DNA from 3 places in the Cupriavidus sp. 01L45 genome. Region 3 is predicted to be linked to each of the others. Evidence: predicted binding sites of a transcription regulator. Region 3 holds the regulator's gene; each other region holds the start of a gene.
What was found. Region 3 encodes FliA, which starts transcription of late flagellar genes. Its sites were predicted from a motif close to CTAAAGTTTNNNNNNNNNNNGCCGNTA; they were not measured.
Positions count from the first base shown of each region.

Region 1: the regulator FliA is predicted to act here: its motif matches at 3,762-3,788, upstream of AC1DT6_RS09065 (DUF342 domain-containing protein).
Region 2: the regulator FliA is predicted to act here: its motif matches at 2,182-2,208, upstream of motA (flagellar motor stator protein MotA).

Region 1 covers NZ_JBFTSG010000010.1:62,817-70,164, reverse strand. Annotated here, with positions in the region: gene AC1DT6_RS09090 (TIGR03862 family flavoprotein) at 1-423, opposite strand, end outside; gene AC1DT6_RS09085 (hypothetical protein) at 594-971, shown strand; gene AC1DT6_RS09080 (DUF1415 domain-containing protein) at 1,044-1,610, shown strand; gene AC1DT6_RS09075 (class I SAM-dependent methyltransferase) at 1,678-2,565, opposite strand; gene AC1DT6_RS09070 (bestrophin family protein) at 2,713-3,663, opposite strand; gene AC1DT6_RS09065 (DUF342 domain-containing protein) at 4,061-5,716, shown strand; gene AC1DT6_RS09060 (hypothetical protein) at 6,016-6,555, opposite strand; gene AC1DT6_RS09055 (HAD family hydrolase) at 7,105-7,348, shown strand, end outside.
Region 2 covers NZ_JBFTSG010000046.1:67,790-75,137, reverse strand. Annotated here, with positions in the region: partial or broken gene AC1DT6_RS27905 (Hpt domain-containing protein) at 1-55, opposite strand, end outside; gene motB (flagellar motor protein MotB) at 115-1,119, opposite strand; gene motA (flagellar motor stator protein MotA) at 1,138-2,001, opposite strand; gene flhC (flagellar transcriptional regulator FlhC) at 2,459-3,064, opposite strand; gene flhD (flagellar transcriptional regulator FlhD) at 3,061-3,378, opposite strand; gene AC1DT6_RS27880 (DUF4088 family protein) at 3,790-4,524, opposite strand; gene AC1DT6_RS27875 (methyl-accepting chemotaxis protein) at 4,601-6,430, opposite strand; gene AC1DT6_RS27870 (methyl-accepting chemotaxis protein) at 6,589-7,348, opposite strand, start outside.
Region 3 covers NZ_JBFTSG010000045.1:8,595-15,942, forward strand. Annotated here, with positions in the region: gene flhA (flagellar biosynthesis protein FlhA) at 1-867, shown strand, start outside; gene flhF (flagellar biosynthesis protein FlhF) at 881-3,328, shown strand; gene AC1DT6_RS27280 (MinD/ParA family ATP-binding protein) at 3,332-4,150, shown strand; gene AC1DT6_RS27285 (RNA polymerase sigma factor FliA) at 4,190-4,906, shown strand; gene AC1DT6_RS27290 (flagellar protein FlhE) at 4,903-5,331, shown strand; gene AC1DT6_RS27295 (flagella synthesis protein FlgN) at 6,094-6,552, opposite strand; gene flgM (flagellar biosynthesis anti-sigma factor FlgM) at 6,608-6,910, opposite strand; gene flgA (flagellar basal body P-ring formation chaperone FlgA) at 7,070-7,348, opposite strand, start outside.

The sequences.
Region 1 (7,348 bases), on a different contig from region 3:
CCAGCGATGCCGCATATGGAACTGCACGCCGGCTTCACGCAGGCGGTGCAGCCATGCGCGCAGCATCGGCGCGGCCTTCATGTCGGTCGGAAAGACACGGCCCGAGCTGCCGACGAAGGTACCGATGCCCAGGCCGTGCACCCAGTCGCGCAGCGCTTGCGGATCGAAGCCCGCCAGCAGCGGCGCGATCTGCGCGCTGCGGCTGCCGTAGCGCGCCAGGAAAGGCTGCGCGGCTTCGGAATGCGTCAGGTTCATGCCGCCGCGCCCGGCCATCAGGAACTTGCGGCCGACCGATGGCATGGCGTCGTACACGTCCACGCGAAACCCGCGCCCAGCCAGTGCCTCGGCCGCCATCAGGCCCGCGGGTCCGCCGCCGATCACGGCGATGCTGGCGGCTGGGAGGGGGGCGGTGGGTGCAGACATGGTTTGAATCCGGGGGAAAGCGGTCGGTCGCGGAATGCGGCGCAAGGTATGGTGCGGCGGATCGGATTATATAGGGCAGGGCGAGGCAGCTTGCCCGTGCCGGAACGCCTGCGAGGTGCAACTGCTAAGATCGCGCTTTCCCGCGTGCTACTGGTTTCCTGCGTTCCCCCATGCTCTTGCCGTCTCGCCTGTCGTTCCCGCTTCCCGCCGCGCGGGCTGTCGTGCTGGTCTTGCTGAGTCTGCTGGCAGGGGTGACACAGGCCCAGGAAACAGCGCAAGGCCTGCAGGACAAGGCGATGAAGGGCGACTTCCTGGCCCAGCGCAACCTGTCCTACTGCCTGCAGTCGGGTTGCCTCGGTCTGGAGCGCGACCGCGTCAAGGCCTGCATGTGGCGCAAGGTCATCCTGCTGTCGGGCGATCGCCATGTCACCGACCTGGATAGCGCCAATCTGGAGTACGTCTGCGGCAAGCTCAGCGCGGCCGAGCGCGATGCGGCCATGCGGCAGGCCGAGACGCTGGCGCGCCAGATCTACGCGCCGCGCCGCTAGGCGGCACCGCCTCGTAGCGGCGGTGCGGGCAGCGGGCGCTAAAATAACGGTTTAGCGCCGTCCGTCATCGCCATGTCTTTCGCTTCGCCATCCGGCCAGTCCGTCGTGCACGCCACCCAGCAATGGCTGGAGCGCGCCGTGATCGGCCTCAACCTGTGTCCCTTCGCCAAGGCCGTGCACGTGAAGCGGCAGATCCGCTATGCGGTGTGCGAGGCCACCGATACCGAGGGCGTGCTGGCCGATCTCGAAACCGAGATGCGCACGCTCGCCGATGCCGATCCCGCCGAGATCGACACCACCTTGCTGATCGTGCCGCATGCGCTGGCCGATTTCCTCGAGTACAACGATTTCCTCTACTTCGCCGAGCGCCTGCTCAAGAGCCTGCGGCTGGCGGGCATCCTGCAGATCGCCAGCTTTCATCCGGACTATGTGTTCGGCGGCAGCGAGCCGGACGACATCGAGAACTACACCAACCGCGCGCCTTACCCCATCCTGCACCTGCTGCGCGAGGACAGCATCGCGCGGGCCGTGGAGGCGTTTCCCGATGCGGCGGAAATCTACGAGCGCAACGAGCAGACCATGCGCCGGCTCGGCCACGAGGGCTGGCGCAAGCTGATGGCCGAAGACGGCGGGAAATAAAAAACGCGCCGTCGCGGCGGCGCGTTGATCAGCCCCGGCAGCGCCGGGGCCATGACGCAAGGCAGCATCAGCCGGCAGCGGCCGGCTCTTGCGTATAAAAGCGTTCTTCCATCTCCTCCAGTCCCAGCGTGCGCAGCACTTCATGCAGCCGCTCGGCCGGGCGCCGGCGCGGCAGGTCCTTGTACTGCGCGATGATCAGCTCGTTCTTCATGGAGTGCTCCCAGCCCACCAGCTCGGTCACGCTGACCTGGTAGCCGTGCGCCTCCAGTTGCAGGCAGCGCAGCACATTGGTGACCTGGCTGCCGAACTCGCGCGTATGCAGCGGATGGCGCCAGATCTCSGTSAGCGGATTGCCGGCCAGCAGCTTTGCCTTGTTCCTGCGCAGCACGCYGGCCACTTCGGCCTGGCAGCAMGGCACCACCACGATGTATTTGGCGCGCTTCTCCAGCGCGAAGCGGATCGCATCGTCCGTGGCCGTATTGCAGGCGTGCAGGGCGGTGACGATGTCGATGGTGGGCGGCAGTTGCGGCGAGGTGATCGAATCGGCCACCGACAGGTTCAGGAACGACATGCCCTTGAAGCCCAGCCGGCTGGCAAGCTCCTGCGAACTGCGCACCAGTTCCTCGCGCGTCTCGATGCCGTAGATGTGCGACTGGTCGAGCTGCTCCTTGAAGAACAGGTCGTACAGGATAAAGCCCAGGTAGGACTTGCCGGCGCCGTGGTCGACCAGCGTCACGTCGGGGTGATCCTGTTTGAGATCCTGCAGCAGCGGCTCGATGAACTGGAACAGGTGATAGACCTGCTTGAGCTTGCGGCGGCTGTCCTGGTTCATCTTGCCGTCGCGCGTGAGGATATGCAGCGCCTTGAGCAGCTCGATGGACTGGCCGGGACGGATTTCGTTGGGGCTGGACGCCGGTGCGGCGGGCGTCTTGGACGCCGGGGACTTCTGGGCCATCTGGGATGTTTCGAACCTGGGAAAAGCGGTGAGGCGTGCGCCAAAGCCGGACGACGCTGCGCCGGCACAGCGAGAGTTTACCGAAAGTCGCGCCAGGCCGGGCGAGTGATGGAAGCGGCGCATGCCGGTCCGGCCGGCAATGGCGCGTCAGTGCAGGCAGTAATCCACCGGCGCGAGCGGCGGCGGCAACTCGGTTTCGCCCAGTGCTTCCTTCATGCCGATCTCGATGGCGCGGCACAGCGCGTCGAGCGGCAGGTCGTTGGGGCTGGTGCCGAACGGCTCTTCCAGTTCATCGCCCAGCGCATCGAGGCCGAAGAAGGTATATGCCACGATCGCCACCACGATGGGCGTGACAAAGCCGATGGTATCGACCAGCCCGAACGGCAGCAGGAAGCAATACAGGTATGCGGTGCGGTGCAGCAGCAGCGTGTATGAGAAGGGGATGGGCGTGTTGCGGATGCGATCGCATGCCACCGCCGTGGCCACCATGTGCGACAAAGTGTCGTCGATGCCGGCGGCAAGGCAAGGATCGACACGGCCTTGCCGCACGCAAAGGCCCAGATCCTCGCCCATGCCCATCATCAGCGCGGCTGGGGCGTTGGTGCTGCGCTGCAGTGCAGCAAGCTCCGCGGGCCGCAGCCAGGATCGCTCCAGCCCGGTATCCGCACTGCTGCCGCGCAGGCGGTTGCGCAGCGCGTAGGCATAAGCCATGGCGCGCGAGATCATGCGAACCCGCACATCGTCCAGCCCGGCCGGGGCAGCGGCGGCGCTACCCGGCGCCTCGGCAATCAGGCCGAGGCATTGCCGAGCCAGGTTCTGGCTGCGTACCACCAGGTCTCCCCACAGCTTGCGGCCTTCCCAGAAACGGTCGTAGGCGGCGGTATTGCGAAAGCCCAGGAAGATGGCCAGCGGCAAGCCGATCAGCGTGAAGGGAATGGCCGTGAGGGTGATCTTGTGCTGGAAAAACGCACCGTGGCTGAGCGTGACGCCTACCGCCACCACCAAGTTCACCAGCAGCGCGCGCCAGATGCGGGGCAGGACCGAGCCTCGCAGGACCAGGAACAGCTTCAGTCCCGAGGGGCGTTCTCGCACGATCATCAGTGATCCTCTTTGCTACGGTGTGGCATTCCGTCGATGGACGGAAGTGTACATTTTCCGCCGCTGGCGGTGGAGCGTCCGCCGGCCAAGTCACCCGGCTCAAGTTTTCCGCGAAACGGCCGTTGGTGTTGTGTGCGCCAGAAAGGACATAGACCCTTCGGCGCGCAAATGACACCCGGCCCAGGGGCCTGCCCGGCAGGCCCGAGCATCCGGTGGCCGAGCCAACCCAGGCGTGCCGCCAGGTACGCAGCGCCAGCCATCGGCAGCATGCCGCCTCGCCATATAACCAGCGCCGGATATGCGGCGCAGGGGCGCGGCGATACCCGGGCCGGGACCGCGGGCGGCGCGGAAGACGGGGYCGCGCCGCCCGGACACGATCCATCAAGGGAAGAACTGAATGGAAAACCGGGGACAAGACACAGTAGCCGGCGTAGCCGCAGGCTTGCAGGTCAGCCTGGATGAAGGCACGCGACAGTTGCGCGCAATATTCGCCGTTGCACCGGGCCGGCTGCCGCCGGACCGCGCGGGGCTGGAAGCGGTACTGGCCGGTGGCGGCTGGGCCGAGGCCAGGATGGACACGGCCGCGATCGGCGCCTTTCTCGCGCAATGCCAGCGTGCCACGGAGGGCATGCCGGTAGAAGCGTTGATCGGCCAGTTGACGGACGGCTACTTCGAACTCAGCGTCAGCAGCGACAACCTGAGCGTACGGCTTAACCTGCTGCCGCCGCAGGGCGGCCGCGCGGTCACGCGGGACGACATCCGCACCGCGCTGGCCGAGCGCGGCGTCGTTGCGGAGCCGGACCGGGAGGTGCTGCGCGGCGCGGTCGAAGCGGGCCTGTGCGACGGACTGGAAATCGCCACGGGACGCGCCGCGCTGCCCGGCACGCCGGCTCGCTTCGAGAGCCTGCTGGCGCCGCGCAAGCCGCTGGTGGCAGAGGATGAAAGCGGCCGCATCGATCTGCGCGACCTCGGATCCTTAATGCTGGTCAACCCAGGCACGCCGCTGATGCGGCGTATCCCGGCTCGTCAGGGCACCGATGGCGTCGATGTCTTCGGCAAGACCGTGGCAGCCGTACCCGCCGCCGATCCGCCGTTCGCGGAAGGCCTGACCGGGGTGGCCCCCGATCCTGCGGATCCGGAGGTCCTGCTGGCGGCTATTTCCGGCTCGCCGGTGTTGTCGGCGCAAGGCGCCAGCGTGAGCCCGGTGGTCGATGTCGAGGCGGTGGACATGCACTCAGGCAATGTCACGTTCGACGGCACCCTGCGTGTCAACGGCGACATCAAGACCGGCATGACCGTGCGCGTGACCGGCGACGTGATCGTCAGCGGCACCATCGAGGCCGCCCATGTGGAGGCGGGCGGCAACGTGGTGGTGAAAGGCGGCATCATCGGCAAGGCCGAAGGCGCTCACCAGAGTGCCGACAACGCCGCCACCGAGGCGCGGGTACGCTGCAAGGGCTCGTTGCATGCGCGCTTTATCGAAAGCGCGGTGGTGGAGGCCGGCACCGAGGTCAAGGTGGAAAGCGGCATTCGCCAAAGCGATGTCGCGGCCGGGACCAGCATCGTCGCCGGCAGCCCCAAGGGCGGCCAGGGCAATATCACCGGGGGACGCTGCCGGGCGCAACTGGCCGTGCGTACCGCCATCCTCGGTGGCGCCGCAGGCGCGGCCACCATCGTGCAGGTCGGAACCAACCCCTATGCCGAAGCCGAGAAGGCCGAGGCCGAGGCCCAGCGCCAGAAGCTGGAAGCCGAGCAGGGCAAGGTGCAGCAACTGGTCAGCTTCTTCGCCAAGCATCCCGAGAAAGCCGTCGGCGACCTGCGCGAGAAGGCGCGCGCCACCCTGTTCAAGCTCACCCGCGACTCGATCGAACTCGACTCCAGGCTGGCCAAACTGGCCGAAAAGCTGCGCCCGTCTCCCGAAGCCGTGATCGAAGTAAGCCGGCGTATCCATGGTGGGGTCAGCCTGCACATCGGGCAGAAGTCGATGAAGATCATGGAGGACAAGCCGGGCGGCCAGATCCGGCTGGTGGAGGATCGCATCGCGCTGGTCTGAAACCCGCTGCCTGGCGGCGTTTTGCGCTCCGCCGGCAGCTGGCAGCCGGTTGGCCGCGCCAGGGGCATGACCACTTGGTCAGGTTGCGCGCAAGTCTCCCGGCTCATTTTGCAGAAATTTCTCCTTGTAGATTAGGAAAGGGCTGGCATGTCGGGGCATGGCTACTCGCTAAAGTAGCCACATACCGCTCCTCCCCGGGGTGGTATCCCCGATGAGGGCCCGACCCCTTGGCCCTCTTTCCATAGCGCTGCATACTTTTGTATGCGGCGCTTCTTTTTTGCGGCTTCGGCTCCACAGTGCTACCAGACCCGAATCTTGATCTGCAGCGAAATGCAGCCGTCCACCTTGCCCCGCATGGTTGGGACATAGATCAGGTTCGCACCCAGGCGTCCGTATTCGATGCTGATGACCGGCGCGGCCATCGGGGACCAGCCGCCATGATTGATGTCCGGGTACCCGCGCACCGCGCCGGCCATCGCGCCGATCCGGAGCGGGCCCAGGTGCAAGGGCTGCCAGGAGAGACTCGCGTAAGTAGAGTGCTCGCGCATGCTGTTGCGGTACTCGCCGGCGGATAAGGTGAAATCCTCGCTCACGCGGAAATCGGCGCCGACTCCCCAGTTGTACGCGTTGTAGTGCGCCGTGTGATTGAAGTGATACGAGAGAAACCCTGCGTTCAGCCAGACCTGCGGGCTGAAGGCGGGCGCCGGGGCCTCCGGCGGCGTGGCATCGTCCGCGCGCACGGGTACGTTCCACATTGATGCGCACAAGGCAAACACCATGAGCAGTCCGCGCGGAAAAAGGCGATATCCCGCCGCGCCAGGGACTGGATAGGCATCCATGGCCGCTTCCTTTCTTGTTTTTCGTGGCTGTGGGCGGGCTGGGCGCGCATCAGTCGACGCGTGGGTCCAGCCATCCTGCGCGAGTCCGGCATGGCGCCGGTAGCCCTAGGTGGCAGCGGTATGCATGGTGTTCCCCCGGTTGCGTGGCAAACGCGAACTCGTGCCGCGTGCTTGCCGGCCGGTTCGTCATATTTCGCGGCCACCCGGTCGGGCGGTCCGTGGTTGTACTTATCGTGATACCAGTCTGGTGCTCCGGCGCGGTCGATTCAATCCGTCGAACGCTCTAAGCCTATGGAGGGGATTGGAGGGCAAGCGGTTGTCAACGTCGCGGCCGGCAGGAGCGTTCCGCGCGCCGGATGGGCCAGGATGTGGCAACAAGTATCGGGATTGAAATTAAATGAATATTTTCAAAGGTAATTTCAATCGATTTGCCTGGTCGCAATCTTTCTTCGACGTGTATGTTTTGCCTGATAGTGCAATTGGCTCGCCAGGCAGACCGGGCGTTCCGAGAGCGCGCCGGAGCTGGAATCTGAGTGGAAATGGAATCACATGACCGAATCGCCTGCCTGCTATCGTCACGAGCTGCCTGCGCGGGTTGCGATCTTCGACCTGGATGGGACGATCATCGATGCCGCCGCGGATATTGCGGCGCAGATCAATCTGCTCCTGCAGGCAAGACGCCTCCAGCCTTTGACAGTCGCCGAGGCGACCACGCTGCTCGGAGACGGGCTCAGGGTCTTTGCGTCGCGTGCGTTTCAACTGCGCGGCGCCGAGATCGGGGATGACGAATCCT
Region 2 (7,348 bases), on a different contig from region 3:
CAGCCTCTTCGAAGAAGGTCTGGTAGAACTGTGTGATATCGATATCGACAGACATAACCGTCCTGGCTCACTGAAATTCGCTGCGAAGCCCGCTGCCTGCATGGCAAGCGGTCTTCATTGAACACTGCCCGGCTTGGCCGGGGCCGCGGCGGCGTTGCCCTGCGCAGTCGCCGCCGATGCGGCCGGCGCTGCGGGGGCGGAGGCGGCCGCCAGGCCTGCCTGCACTTCCTGGCCGGCTGCGCCGGCCTTTGCCGCCACCGAAACATCGGCGGCGCTGGCATTCTCTGCCTCGATCCGGGACTGCGCGCGCTGGTTCAGCACCACGATGCTGATGCGGCGGTTGACCGGTGCCATCTCGTCCTTCTTGTCGAGCGGCATGGTCGCGGCCAGGCCGATCACGCGCAGCACCTTGCCTTCGTTCATGCCGCCGGCGATCAACTCGCGCCGCGAGGCATTGGAGCGGTCGGAGGACAGTTCCCAGTTGCTGTACGTGCGTTCGCCGTTGGAGTAGTTGGCGGCGTCCGTATGGCCCGACAGGCTGACCTTGTTTGGCATTTCGTTGAGCACCGGGCCGATCTCGCGCAGGATGGTGCGCATATACGGCTCGACCGCGGCGCTGCCGGTGCGGAACATCGGCCGGTTCTGCGTGTCCAGGATCTGGATGCGCAGACCTTCGCTGGTGATGTCGAGCAGCAGTTGTGGGCGGAACTGGCGCAGCACCGGGTTATTCTCGATGATCTGCTCGAGCCGGTTCTTGAGCGCGCGCAGACGCTCGCTTTCCTGGCGCTCCTTGGCCTTCTGCACGGCATCGTCGGGGGTCTTCCTGACTTCCGCGTCCTGGCGGGTGATATCGAGGCCACCACCCGGGATCACGCTGGAGGACAGGCTGCTCTTGTTGCCGCCCGCAAGCGCCACCTTCAGCGGCGTGCGAAAGTACTCCGCCAACTGCTGCAGATCCTTGGGGGTCTGTGCCTTCAGCAACCAAAGCACCAGGAACAGCGCCATCATCGCGGTCATGAAGTCCGCGTACGCGATCTTCCATGAACCGCCATGATGCGCGGCAGCGCTTTTCTTGACGCGTTTGACGACTATGGGATGCGAACCGTGCTCACTGCTCATCGCTGCCGCTCCTCTACGTCAGGTAATGCTCTTGACTTCGCGGACGTGGTCGTCCAGCTCGAGGAAGGAYGGACGCTCAGTCGAGTACAGCACCTTGCGGCCGAATTCCACGGCCACCAGCGGCGCATACCCGTTGAGCGAGGCGAGCAGCGTGACCTTGATGCACTCGTACATCTTCACGCTCTCGTCCACCTGGTGCTCGATACGCGCGGCCAGCGGCGAAACGAAACCATAGGCCAGCAAGATGCCGAGGAAGGTGCCGACCATTGCGTGCGCAATCAGCGCACCGAGTTCAGCCGGCGGCAGGTCCGCCGAGGCAAGGGCATGCACCACGCCCATCACGGCGGCGACGATGCCGAAGGCCGGCAGGCCGTCGCCGACGCGGTGCAGCGCGTGCGCCGGCACCTCGGCCTCGTGGCGGAAGGTCTCGATCTCGTGGTCCATCAGGGCCTCGATCTCGAAGGCATTCATATTGCCGTTGACCATCATGCGCAGGTAGTCGGTCAGGAACTCCATCATTCCCGGATCGGCGAGGATGCGCGGATACTGGCTGAACACGCTGCTGGCCGCCGGATCCGCGATTTCCTTTTCCAGGAACAGAATGCCTTCGCGGCGGGCCTTGGACAGCAGGACGTAAAGCAGCGCCATCACTTCCATGTACAGCGCCTTGCTGTACTTGCTGCTGCGGAACAGCGTCGGCAGCGCATGCATGGTGGCCTTGATTGCCTTGCCGTTGTTGGAGCTGATAAACGCGCCGACTGCCGCGCCACCGATGATGACAAGCTCTGCCGGTTGATAAAGCGCGCCCATATGGCCGCCGGTCATGGCGTATCCGCCAAGCACCGCCGCCATTACGACAACAAAGCCAATTACAACTAGCACGATTGATTCCCCGTCAGAAAAACACGCGTCAGGCACGCACAAGGGTCGCCCTCCGGGAGAAGCGGATTTACCGCTCGTCCCGGCAAGACTCACCAACCACGCAAACCGCCCTCGGACCCGAGACCCAGTGACCTGAAGGCCCAGTGATCTGGAGTCCTGAAGCCTTGCAGTCTTATGACTTAACGACGCAAGACGGCAAGACTTGAAGACTTATTGACCCGGCATCGATGATCTTCCAACGCGGGGACCGGCGATCCGGCGAATAAGCCTGGGTTTCCTCCCGAGTTCCCGCGAAGGCCTTGCCTGAGCGTTGGTAAGCTTGGCAGGCTGCCACGGGAATGCGCGTGGATGCTGGGTACTTCCGGCATCCGCGGCGCACGGCGACAGGATTCCCAACGGCAGCCCGGGCATGTGCCCGGACTATCCGCTTGGTAACGTCTCGTCCAAATCGCTTCAGTCAGGCAACAACTTGCGCGGGAGCGACGTTCTTCGAGAGCTTCTTCGCCTTGCCGGCACGTGAGGGCGGTCGGCACAGGCTGCAAACGAAATTCGCATGCGGCTCGTACGCGTGTGTAACGAACTGCCCGCCGCAGCACGTGCAGCTGGAAAGCTGCAGCATGTTGCTCTCGAAAAACCGTACTAACGTCCAGGCACGGGTGAAACTTAAGACAATTTCGCTTTCGAGCAGCGATACGTGCTCAAGATAGAGCCGATAGCTCGCCACCACGGCGCGGATGCCCACCGTCTCGCCTTGCTGGACCATGAACTGATAGGCCGAGAAGAACAGCGAGGAATGGATGTTTGGCAACCAGGTGGTGAACCAGTCGGTCGAGAAGGGGAGCATGCCCTTGGGCGGCGAGGCGCCGCGCAGCTCCTTGTAGAGGCGGATCAATCGATCGCGCGAGAGCGTGGTCTCGGCTTCGAGCACCTGCAGGCGCGCCCCCAGGCCGATCAGCTCGATGGCGAGCTGGGTCTGGTTGGCGTCCTGCAAGACGCTCTTGCGATTGGGAACCGGAGTGGCCGTGGTACTCCGGACTGACGGGGCCTGAAGGAGCGCGGTCAATTGAGCGACTCCACGGGCTGCCGTGCGAGCAGGATCGCAGCATGGATCTGCTGCATATCATGGCTCTTGGCCGTATGGGTGAGTGTCGACAGCAAGGCATGGTCGTCGAACCGGAAACGGCACAGGACCATGTTTGATGCTGCCAGTTTGACCAACTGGGCCGGTGTCAACTTGGCGAGAATGTCGGCAATTTCCTTGCTGACGCCAAGCCTGAACATGGCTTCCAGATGATTTTCTCGCACCAGGCGTTGCGCGAGCAGCAGATAGGCGAGATTGACCTCCCTGATCTCCTGGAGAACTTCACTGCTTTCCAATTTTTCCCCGCTACCAAAAACCCTTCGACCGCTTGTCCGGCGCTTACCCGCAGCCGAAGGCTGAAGGCGACCAGATCGTTTGAGTGCGTGTTCGACGGGTACTGCGTACGACTAAGGAACTGCGCTTGGTCAGACTTATCCGAAACGTTACAAGTGTTACAGAGTGTAAGTGTGACTGTGAGAGTTATATCGGCAATTCAACCGGACTGCCAATCCCCTCTAACGTTGGGGTACAGCAATGTCGCACGAAACATACATGGGAGACGAAGTTTGTAACAAGTCACGCCTTTGTAATGTGATTTGCATCAAAACTGTTACGCGTATGTAACAGATTAAAGACTCTAAATCTGCCTCTTGGATCACCCCAGCCAGAAGTGCACTAATCACATTCCACTATTGACGAAAGGGACGTCACTGCACTAGCACGCGGCGCAGCCATGCGGCGACCCTTGCTAGCAGGTCATTGGGCTCCTCGCTGAACAGGTGCGGACAGGTTTGCTCCACCTGCTCCATGACGCGCGCTGCCTCTTCGGCACTCACGGTGCCATAGTCCATGGCCAGCCCCACCACCGCTCGCAACTCTCCCAGCCGCGAGCGGGCAGTGCCCGCGATGCGTTCGGTCTGCACCATGTACATGAGGTCGTAGACCCGGCGCCGCAGGCTTTCCGCCACTCGCCACGCCGGCGTCTGCATCTGCTCCTCGAGCGCACGGATGTCCACCGCCGAGGTGGCCAGCTGCGACGCCAGGAGCTCGATGAAGGCCAGGTCGGCCCCCGCGTCCTCCAGGATCTGCCGGGACCAGTCACGGGCATGCGCAAGGCGTTCCTGCGGCGTCCATTCGTAGCGCGTCGCCAGGCCGTAGCCAAAGCGCTGCGCGTCGCGCATCAGGGTCGCCATGGCATTGGGCAGCTGTTTGTTGAACACACGCTTGGCCCATGCGTACTCCCCCCCCGACAGCAGCCGCGTAACGGCGCGCTCGGTCAGCGGGCCGTCATGCTGAAGCAGGCGCGCTCGCAGGAAATCGTCAAAGCTTGGCGGGCTGAATTCGCTGTCCAGCCCGGTGGAGAGCTTGACGAAATGTTCGAACTCGGAGCGCAGCTTGGCCGCGGCTTCCTCGGGAAGCGCCAGGGTGATGTCGGTAGTCATGATGTGCGATGCTGAGTGACGCTAACGGCGAGCCACCGCCGGCCCGAGGCCGGCGGCATAACCCTTGCGCTTGACGTCAGAAGGCGCTCCAGTCACCGTTGTCGGACGTGGCAAGCGCGGCGGGGCGGGCAGTGCGGGCCAGGACGGGCGTGCTCGCTTCACGACCTCCCTCACGGCCTCCCTCACGTCCCCCCTTGTCCACCGGCGCCGGCTCGGCGGCCTCGGTGACTTCCTGGCGGACGACATGCGTGGACGGTTCGGTCCGTGCCGGCCTGGCCGCGGCGATCACCTTGGGACGCGCTGCTTCGATGCGCGAGCCGGCAAAGGCATCCGCCTGCGCCAGACGGAAGCTGGCCACCGAGGTTTGCAGGCGCGTGGCCTGGTCTTCCAGCGAACCGGCGGCGGCGGCGGCCTGCTCCACCAGCGCCGCGTTCTGCTGCGTCACCTCGTCCATCTGGGCCACGGCCTTGTTCACCTGCTCGATGCCCGAACTTTGCTCGGCCGATGCCGCGCTGATCTCGCCCATGATGTCTGTCACGCGCTTGACCGCCTGCACGATCTCGCCCATGGTCTGCCCGGCCTGGCCCACCAGTGCCGAGCCGTTGTCCACGCGCGCCACCGTATCGCCGATCAGGCCCTTGATTTCCTTGGCCGCGTTCGCGCTGCGCTGCGCCAGGCTGCGCACCTCGCCCGCCACGACTGCAAAGCCCCGGCCTTGCTCGCCAGCGCGCGCGGCTTCCACCGCCGCATTCAGCGCCAGGATATTGGTCTGGAATGCAATGCCTTCGATCACGCCGATGATGTCGACGATCTTCTTCGATGCCCCATTGATGTCGTCCATGGTCTGCACCACGCGGCCGACCACTTCGCCGCCCTTGACGGCTGTCTCCGATGCGTTCGCCGCCAGGCCGCTGGCCTGCCGCGCGTTGTCCGCGTTCTGGCGCACCGTGCTGGTCAGCTCTTCCATGCTCGATGCGGTTTCTTCCAGCGACGCGGCCTGCTGCTCGGTACGCTGCGACAGGTCGCTGTTGCCCGCGGCGATCTCGCGCGAAGCGGAGGCGATCGACTCTGCCGAGTCCTTGAAATCGCGCACCATGGTGGACAGTTGCTGCTGCATCTGTTTCATGGCGTGCAGCAGGCTGTCCTTGTCGCCGCTGCGCAGTTTCACTTCCGCGGAAAAATCGCCTTCGGCGATACGCGAGGCGATGGCCACGGCGTAGGCCGGTTCGCCACCCAGCTGGCGCGACAGCGTGCGGGCGAGGAATGCGCCAAGCAGCACGGAGACGGCCAGGCCGCCCAGCACCAGGCCCAGCATCCAAAGGCGCGTCCCCTCGTAGACGCCGCGCGCTTCTTCCATATTGGCCAGCGCGCGGTCGTCGCGGCGCTTGACCATCTTGGCCATCAAGTCCTCGAGCGCGCGGCTCTCCTTGATCAGGTCTGCGCTCTCGCTAAAGACCTGGCTCTCGAACTGCGAGGTATCGAGCGGCTGTTTGCCCACCAGCGCCACATACTTGCCCAACCGCTCGCGGTAGGCCGGCAGCAAGGCATCGTATTGCTTGACCAGGGCCAGGCCTTCCGGCTGGGTGAATGCCTGGCGCGCCCGCTTCATGCTCTCGTCCAGCATGCCAAGCGATTTCTCGATCTGGTCTTTCTCGGCGGCACGCTCGCCCATGGTCGATGCGGACAGCAGGGCGATCTGCGCGCGGCTGCCATAGAGCAGGCTGATATTGCCGGACTGCACGGCCTTGAGGGCCTGCAAGTCATCGTTATAGATCTTGCCGGTCCAGTCAGCCATGCGCCCCATATTGACGACGCCCAGCAGACCCATCACCACGCCGATAAGCGACACGACCAGAAATCCAACGACCAGCTTGGTCGTGACGCGCAGCTGATTGAACCATTGCATGCAGACCACCTCTCTTTTCTGAATGACTTGACCGGGTGCCCCGTCTGCCCGTGCCGGCGGATTGCCGGCAATGCGAACGACAGGTGCTACCTTTTTTCTGGAACAGTGCTTGAGACTGACTGTTTCAACTTGTTGCCTTGGCCGGATACCTGGCCGCGTCAGGCTTGCGCAAGCCGCTGGGCGCTGCCCTGGCCCACCCGCACCGGGCGCGCTTCCGGCCGCATGGTGACGCGGAAGGTGGCCACCGCATCGCGCAAGCGCGTGGCCTGGTCTTCCAGCGAACCGGCGGCGGCGGCGGCCTGCTCCACCAGTGCCGCGTTCTGCTGCGTCACCTCGTCCATCTGGGCTACCGCCTGGTTCACCTGCTCGATGCCCGAACTCTGCTCGGCCGATGCCGCGCTGATCTCGCCCATGATGTCTGTCACGCTCTTGACCGCCTGCACGATCTCGCCCATGGTCTGCCCGGCCTGGCCCACCAGTGCCGAGCCGTTGTCCACGCGCGCCACCGTATCGCCGATCAGGCCCTTGATTTCCTTGGCCGCGTTCGCGCTGCGCTGCGCCAGGCCACGCACTTCGCCCGCCACCACGGCAAAGCCCCGACCCTGTTCGCCAGCGCGCGCGGCTTCCACCGCCGCATTCAGCGCCAGGATATTGGTCTGGAATGCAATGCCTTCGATCACGCCGATAATGTCGACGATCTTCTTCGATGCCCCATTGATGTCGTCCATGGTCTGCACCACGCGGCCGACCACTTCGCCGCCCCTGACGGCAATCTCCGATGCGTTCGCCGCCAGGCCGCTGGCCTGCCGCGCGTTGTCCGCGTTCTGGCGCACCGTGCTGGTCAGCTCTTCCATGCTCGATGCGGTTTCTTCCAGCGACGCGGCCTGCTGCTCGGTACGTTGCGACAAGTCGCTGTTG
Region 3 (7,348 bases):
CATATCCGCGACAACCTGGAACTCAAGCCCAACGCCTACCGCATCACGCTCAAGGGCGTGGAGATCGGCCGCGGCGAAGCGACGCCCGGGCAGTGGATGGCGATCAACCCCGGCCAGGTCTCCGGCCCGTTGCCGGGCACGCCCGGCCAGGACCCGGCATTCGGCCTGCCGGCGGTGTGGATCGAGGGCGGGCTCAAGGAGCAGGCGCAGATCTACGGCTACACCGTGGTGGATGCCAGCACAGTAGTGGCCACTCACCTTAACCACCTGATCCATATGCACGCGGCCGAACTGCTTGGCCGCCAGGAAGTGCAGTCGCTGCTGGACCGCATCGCCAAGGAATCGCCCAAGCTGACTGAAGACCTGGTGCCCAAGGTCATCACCCTCACCGCGCTGCAGAAGATCCTGCAGAACCTGCTGGACGAGAGCGTGCCGATCCGCGACATGCGCACCGTGCTGGACGTGGTGGCCGAGCACGCGCCGAAGATCAGCGATCCCAACGAACTCACGTCGCTGGTGCGCGTGGCGCTGGGGCGTGCCATTACCCAGCAGTGGTTCCCCAACGGCGCTGACCTCCAGGTCATCGGCCTCGACGCCGGGCTGGAACGCGTGCTGTCGCAAGCGCTCACTAACGGCGGCGGCATCGAGCCTGGCCTGGCCGATGCCCTGCTGCAGCAAACGCAAAATGCGGTGAACAGGCAGGAACACCTGGGGCTGGATCCCGTGCTGCTGGTGCCGCATCCGCTGCGCCCGCTGCTGGCGCGCTTCCTGCGCCGGACCATGCCGCAGCTCAAGGTGCTCTCGCATGCCGAGGTGCCGGACAACAGAAATATCAGGATCACCGCCATGATCGGTGGCGCAGCGTGAGGGGTTTCGCAAGATGAGCGTAGCTAAATTCGTGGCGGCCAATGGCCGCGAGGCCTTGCGCCAGGTGCGCGAGGCAATGGGACCGGACGCCGTGGTGCTGTCCAACCGCACCGTCGAGGGGGGCGTGGAGATTGTCGCCATGCGCGACACCGATCTCGGCGCCATCGCCAGCACCGCACCGGTATTCACGCCGCCGCCCGCCGCCGTGGTGGCCGTCGACGGCGCCCTTGGCGACCTGCGCGGCGAACTGCAGACCATGCGCGCCATGATGGAGCGGCAGTTCTCCGGCGTAGGCACCCACAGCCTGCCGTCGCTGGGCGGCGATCCGCTGCGCGATTCGCTGTTTACCTGGTTAGTGACTGCTGGCTTCTCCGGACAGCTTGCGCGATCGCTGCTCGGCCACCTGCCGCTGGGTCATGACCGGCCCGCCGCCATGACCTGGATCCGCCAGGAGCTGGCGCGCAAGGTCCCGGTGCTCAACGACGAAGATGCGCTGTTCGCGCAGGGCGGCGTGCTGGCGCTGGTCGGCCCCACCGGCGTGGGCAAGACCACCACCACGGCTAAGCTGGCAGCGCGCTTCGTGCTCAAGCACGGCCCGGAACGCCTGGCCTTGCTGACCACCGACACTTTCCGTATTGGTGCGCACGAGCAACTGCGCATCTACGGCGACATCCTGGGCGTGCCTGTGCACGCGGTCAAGGATGCGGCCGACCTGCGCTTCGCGCTGGCGGCGCTGACCGATAAGCACCTGGTGATCATCGACACCGTCGGCATGAGTCAGCGCGACCGCAACCTGTCGGAGCAGATCGCCATGCTGGCCGGCGTGCAGGCGCCGGTGCAGCGCATCCTGTTGCTCAACGGCGCCAGCCACGGCGACACCCTCAACGAAGTCGTGCACGCCTACCGCCACGATGCCACGCCCGACGGCGGCATCGACGGCTGTATCGTCAGCAAGCTGGATGAAGCCACGCACCTGGGCTCCGTGCTCGACGTGGTGATCCGGCACCGCCTGCCGGTCTACTACGCCTCCACCGGCCAGCGCGTGCCCGAGCACCTTGAACTCGCCAACGGCGTGTCGCTGGTCGAGCGCGCGTTCCAGACGCCGCGCCGCGGCTCCGTATTCGCCGACGCGGAAGCCGCGCGCCGTGCCATGCCCGCGCAGGACGATGGCGACGCCACCCGCGCGACCAGCGCCGGCGGCGCCGACGGCATGCTGCGCTCGCTGACCGACAACGCCAACGCGGTGGGCGATTGCGTCCAGCAGCTGAACGCTGGCAGCTACAGCTTCGAGCTGGTCCGCTCGCTCTGGCAGCAGCGCACCGAGAACGCGCCCTCGCCGCGCCTGATGGCGCAGCAGGTGCGCGAAGCCGCCTGCCGCGACCTGAGCCGCCATTGCGATCGTTTCGTGCTTTCGCTCAGCGCCACGGTCGCCGCGCCGGTGGCAGGGCGCCGCGCGCCGCGCCCCTGGCAACACACGCTCTGGCTGGCTGACCGCGACGGCCTGCCGCTGGCGGCCGCCGCCGCGCCCGCCGGCCGCACCGGCCCGGCGCTGCAAGCCGGGCAAGGCGGATGGGAAGCCGACGCTGCCACCCTGTGCGCCGCCATCGCCGCCGCCCGTACCGTGGTCAATCTGCTGGATGCCATGCCCGCCGCCGCCACGCTGGCGCGCTGGCAGCAAGCCGGCGAGCGCTGGCTTGCCACCGCGCGCAAGACCACGCGCGTGGTCAGCGGTGGCGCGGCCGTCAAGCTCGATGCGCTGGCCGAAACGCTGACCTTCCACGCGGTGGAAGATATGGACTATCGCGGCCGCGACGCCGTGCAGTGGATCGCGCAAACGCCGGTGCGCGTGCTTGAGGGCCAGGCACGTGGCACGCGCGGCGCCGCCGAGAGCGGCATCGAGGCCGGCCTGCTGGTGTCGCGCGTGGTCGATCGCGAGAACGGCCAGACGCTAGCGGTTCACTACCTGCTGTGCGACCCGGCGTTGTCGGCCGAGGGCGTGCAACTGGCCCGCTGGGCCCGCTGGGCTGAAGCCGGCGAAGCGCAACTTCGCACGCTGCGCCACGCAATGGATCACCTGGGGCAGGGCGGGCAGGCAGGCGGCAACGAATCCTCGCTGGCCGAAGCGCAAGCCTGCGCGCGTCTGCTCGCCCTGCAGATGGCGGTAGCCGCGCTGCGGCTGGAGCAAGCGTGCGACGATAGCGCCGCCGCGTTCCTGGCGCGGCTGACCGGCCGCGCGCCCGCCCGCCAGATGCCGGCCGCCGCCGTGCTGGTGGAAGGCCTCGGCCGTTTGCTGGCCTTGCTCGACGTGCTGGAGAACTACCCCGGCCGAGGTGGCCGCGCCACGCCGTCCGCCACCCACGAAGCGCCGCAGGAGGCCTTTCATCCCGGCGACGCCGCCGGCCTGCTCGAAGCGAGCATGAACGGCAGCCGCGTGTTGCAAACGCTGACGCAGGGAGAATAAGACGTGACTTCACTCGCCTCCGACCAGGCGGAAAGCTTGCGGCGCATGCTGGCGCCCCGCGCCACGCGCCGCATCGCGGTGGTCGCGAGCGATGCCGGTGCCGGCGCCACCACGGTGGCCCTGGGGCTGGCCAACGCACTCGCCATGCAAGGCGAGCGCGTCCTGCTCATCGATGAAGACCGCTTCGGCGCCCGCGCGACCCGCCTTGCCGGCGCCATGCCGGAAGGCACCCTGGCCGCCGTGCTGGGCGGCGCCGTGACGCTGGAAGCCGCGCTGGGCAAGCGCCCGGCCGGCACCATCGCGGTGTTGCCCGGCAGTCCGCAGGCCGGTGGCGGGCTGCAGGCGCTGAATGGCTTTCGCACTGTGCTCACCGATGCCCGCAGCGACGCGGACGGCGGCTTGTCGCAGGTAGCCGGCACGGCGCACAACCTCGTTGTGGTGCTGCGCGCGGAGCCGGCCTCGATCAAGGCCGCCTATGCCTGCATCAAGCGGCTCAATCACCTGTACGCCTGCCGGCGCTTCCACCTGGTGATCAACGCCGCCGCCAGCGATGCCGCCGCGAGTGCCGTGCTGGGCAACCTGGCGCGCACCGCCAGCCAGTATCTCGGCGTCGAGGCGAGCCCCGCCGGCAGCCTGCCGTACGACCCGCTGGTGGAACGCAGCGTGGCACTAGGCCGCTGCGTGGTGGAGGCCTTTCCCGCGGCGCCCGCTACCGCCGCGCTACGCCGCATCGCCACGGGCATTGCCAACTGGCCCTTGTCCACCGATTCCCGTTCAACCCCGACGGCGCCGCTGGCGCCGTCAGCCCCGGCCCTGGCTTAAACGCCTGGGCCTGCAGCCAGGACTCACGAGAATTCCACCATGTACACGATTCAGGGAAAGCTCGAACAGACCGACACCGTGACGGCGCATGCCTCGCTGGTGCGTCGTATCGCCCTGCAACTGGCAGCCAAGCTGCCTGCCAGCGTGCAGCTCGATGACTTGATCCAGGCTGGCATGATCGGCTTGCTCGATGCCGCCAAGCGTTACGAGGACACCCACGGTGCGCGTTTCGAGACCTATGCCAGCCAGCGCATCCGCGGCGCCATGCTTGACGAGGTGCGCGCCAATGACTGGCAGTCGCGCAGCCTGCGCCAGTTCACCCGGCGCATCGAACGCACCGTGCGCGGCCTGGAGCAAACGCTGGGCCGCGCGCCGCTCGACTCCGAAGTGGCGCAGGAGCTTGAGCTGCCGCTCGACGAATACCAGACACTGCTCAATGAAGTCTATGGCTGCCAGCTGCTGCACTACGAGGACTTCGAGCGCTCCGGCGAAGAGGACTTCCTGGACCGGCACCTGAGCGTCAGCGACGATGGCAACCCGCTCACTGTGCTGATGGAAAGCGGCATGCGCGAAGCGCTGATCCGTGCCATCGAGCGGCTGCCGGAGCGGGAAAAGCTGGTGCTGTCGTTGTGCTACGACCAGGAGCTCAATTTGCGTGAGATCGGGGCGGTGCTGGAGGTGACGGAGTCGCGGGTCTGCCAGATTCGCAGCCAGGCTATTACGCGGCTTCGTTCGCAGCTGCGCGGCTTGCTATGAGGGGCTGGTGCCATCGTCTTGGCGCTGCGGTGCTGGCCGCGGCCTGCTGCGCGGCCTGGGCCGCGCCCGCCGGGCCGCTGCATTCCTGGTCGGCTTCCGTGAACGGGCCTGCGCTGCATGGCAAAGGGTTGCGTACGGTGTCGCCGCCGATCTTGCCTACCGGTTACTTGCCGCAGGCGGAGGGGGCTATTACTACCGTGCGGTGGCGATATAGTTTTGCTAGTACGCCGCCRAATGAGCTGCAGGCTTATTTGTGCAATGCGCAGCGTTGTGTGTTGTTGCCGGGGGCGGAGGGGCTTACCGAGGCGTTTAGCGGGGATGATGCGGCCAAGGGGTTTGTGTTTGCGTTTCAGGTGCCTGGGCGGGGGGCGCTGATGCCGGTATTGTTGGGGCAGTCGAATCAGGTTACGGTTAGTTTTAGGTGATGTTGCTGTTGCTGGCGGCGGTGGGTTATAAAAACATAAATTCAAAAGCTTAACGTCAAAGGCTTAAAGTCAAAGGCGGTTTTACCCCCTGCGGGGGGCGACCTACTTTCTTGTCTTGCCAAGAAAGTAGGCAAAGAAGCGCGCCGGATGGGGCGACACCCCCTCGGGATCCGGCGAAAAGAGCGGCCGGGACCCAAACTCGCATCGCCTTAAGGCGATACTCAAACATGGGTACCTCTTTTCCGCTCTTTTCGCCGGATCCCGAGGCGCCCCATACGGCCTGGTAAACCTTGACGGCTCGCTTCGCATCGCGTTGGGGTGTGGCCCGCCCCTCGGGCGCTCCCCACGGCTACACCGATCGTGGTTCTGGCGGCATCGCTTCTTCTTGCAATTCCTTCACGGTTTCGAGCCTTAGAGCCTTCGGGGTTTGACGGGGGCGCTGTTGTCCAATGTTGCGCTGGAGCAATCCGGTGTTCGGTGCGCAAGGCCCGGGCTTGTATATCGGGGATCTCGAAGGTACGCCGCTGATTGGCGCATTGACTCGCTTCGCGCAGCACGGTTGCTGCTCGCCGAGCGTTGATACCTGCCGGTGAACGTCAAAGGTGGTTTCACCTCACTGCCCGGGGTGGCCTGAGGGGGATGCGCTGTCGCCTTCTGTTGCCAAGCGGCCTTTGATCCGGGTGGCCCCGAGAACCGCTTCTTGATGTTGCGGACTAACCAGTGGCAGTCCAGGTCGGATCCGGAATCAAGATCCGGAAACCATCAGCCGCTGGCCAGGCTGACCCCTTGCGGCCCAGTCTGCGTCCGTCCGTCCTTCCCGTAGAGCGTCGCATTGTCGCCACGCTGACGCAGCGCCAGGATCGCTTCTTCGGTGAATTCAAGATGCGCGTCCACCACGGCGGAATTGAGCGCATTGGCATCGCGCGCACTGCGCGCGGCAAACACCAGCGTCCGCCATGCGGCTTCAACGCCCGCATCGATCTGCCGCCCGAACAATTGTCCGCCCGCGCCGGTGCGAATGCCCAAAGCCCCCATCTGTGCCTCGCGGGTGCGCGTCAAGGCACTCAGCAAGCCGGCAAGTTCGACCTTGCGTTCCAGCAACCCGGCCAGGGCCTGGTAGTCGCCGGCCTTGATCATGGTTCTTTCCTCGCCGAGCACGGCGGCGAATTCCTGCGCCAGCTCGGTTTCGCGGCGCAGGTTCTGGATCAGGGACTGGCTCATGGCGTGCCTATCTTGGGTATGGGTTGGCTAAACAAATGGCCGCGCAGCAGGGGGATCAGGCGCCGCCGTTCAGCTCACGCAGGGACGCGAGCAGGCCGTCGGCGATCTTGCTGGGGTCGATCCTGATCCGGCCTTCGGCGATGGCCTGGCGGATTTTCTCGACCTTGGCGGTATCGATATCGTCGTCACGATCTTCTACCAGGCGGGCGCCGATCTCGCGCACCTGGGCCGACAGGGGGCTGACGCGCACGCTGGACGTATCCGGGGCCGTGGTCGGCCCGGGGGCGCCGGCCACGCTGCGCGTGGCGCCGTCGATGGCGTCGCCCGCCCTCGACGAGGTGGTCTGATTGATCTTCACGGTAATTCCTTGCTGGGTACCTTTGGCTTATCGGATGGCTCAGGCAAAACTTTAGGGTGAAATGGCGTCGGAAAGCCCCGCTTTCCCGGCCCTGAGCCTGCGCGCCATTGTCTCATGAGACGGTTGCGTAACCCCATGGGCCACGCTTGCCGCGTTCCCCTATTGTTGCAGCACCACCGTGTCGCCGCTGCGCACCAGCGCATTGACTACCTGACCGTTCTTTAGCCGCACCTGCACGTTGTTGCCCACCGGCGCGTCGGCCATCACCTTGCCTTCGCTGCTGAGCTGGAACGATTCGCCTTCCACCACCACGGTCACGTTCTGCCCCTGCCGTACGGCAATGGCCTTCTTCAGCAGATCCATCCGCAACGGCGAGCCCGCGGCGATGCGGTTCGCCGCCACCGCGCCGGTCACTTGCACGGGATCGGTCACCACCGC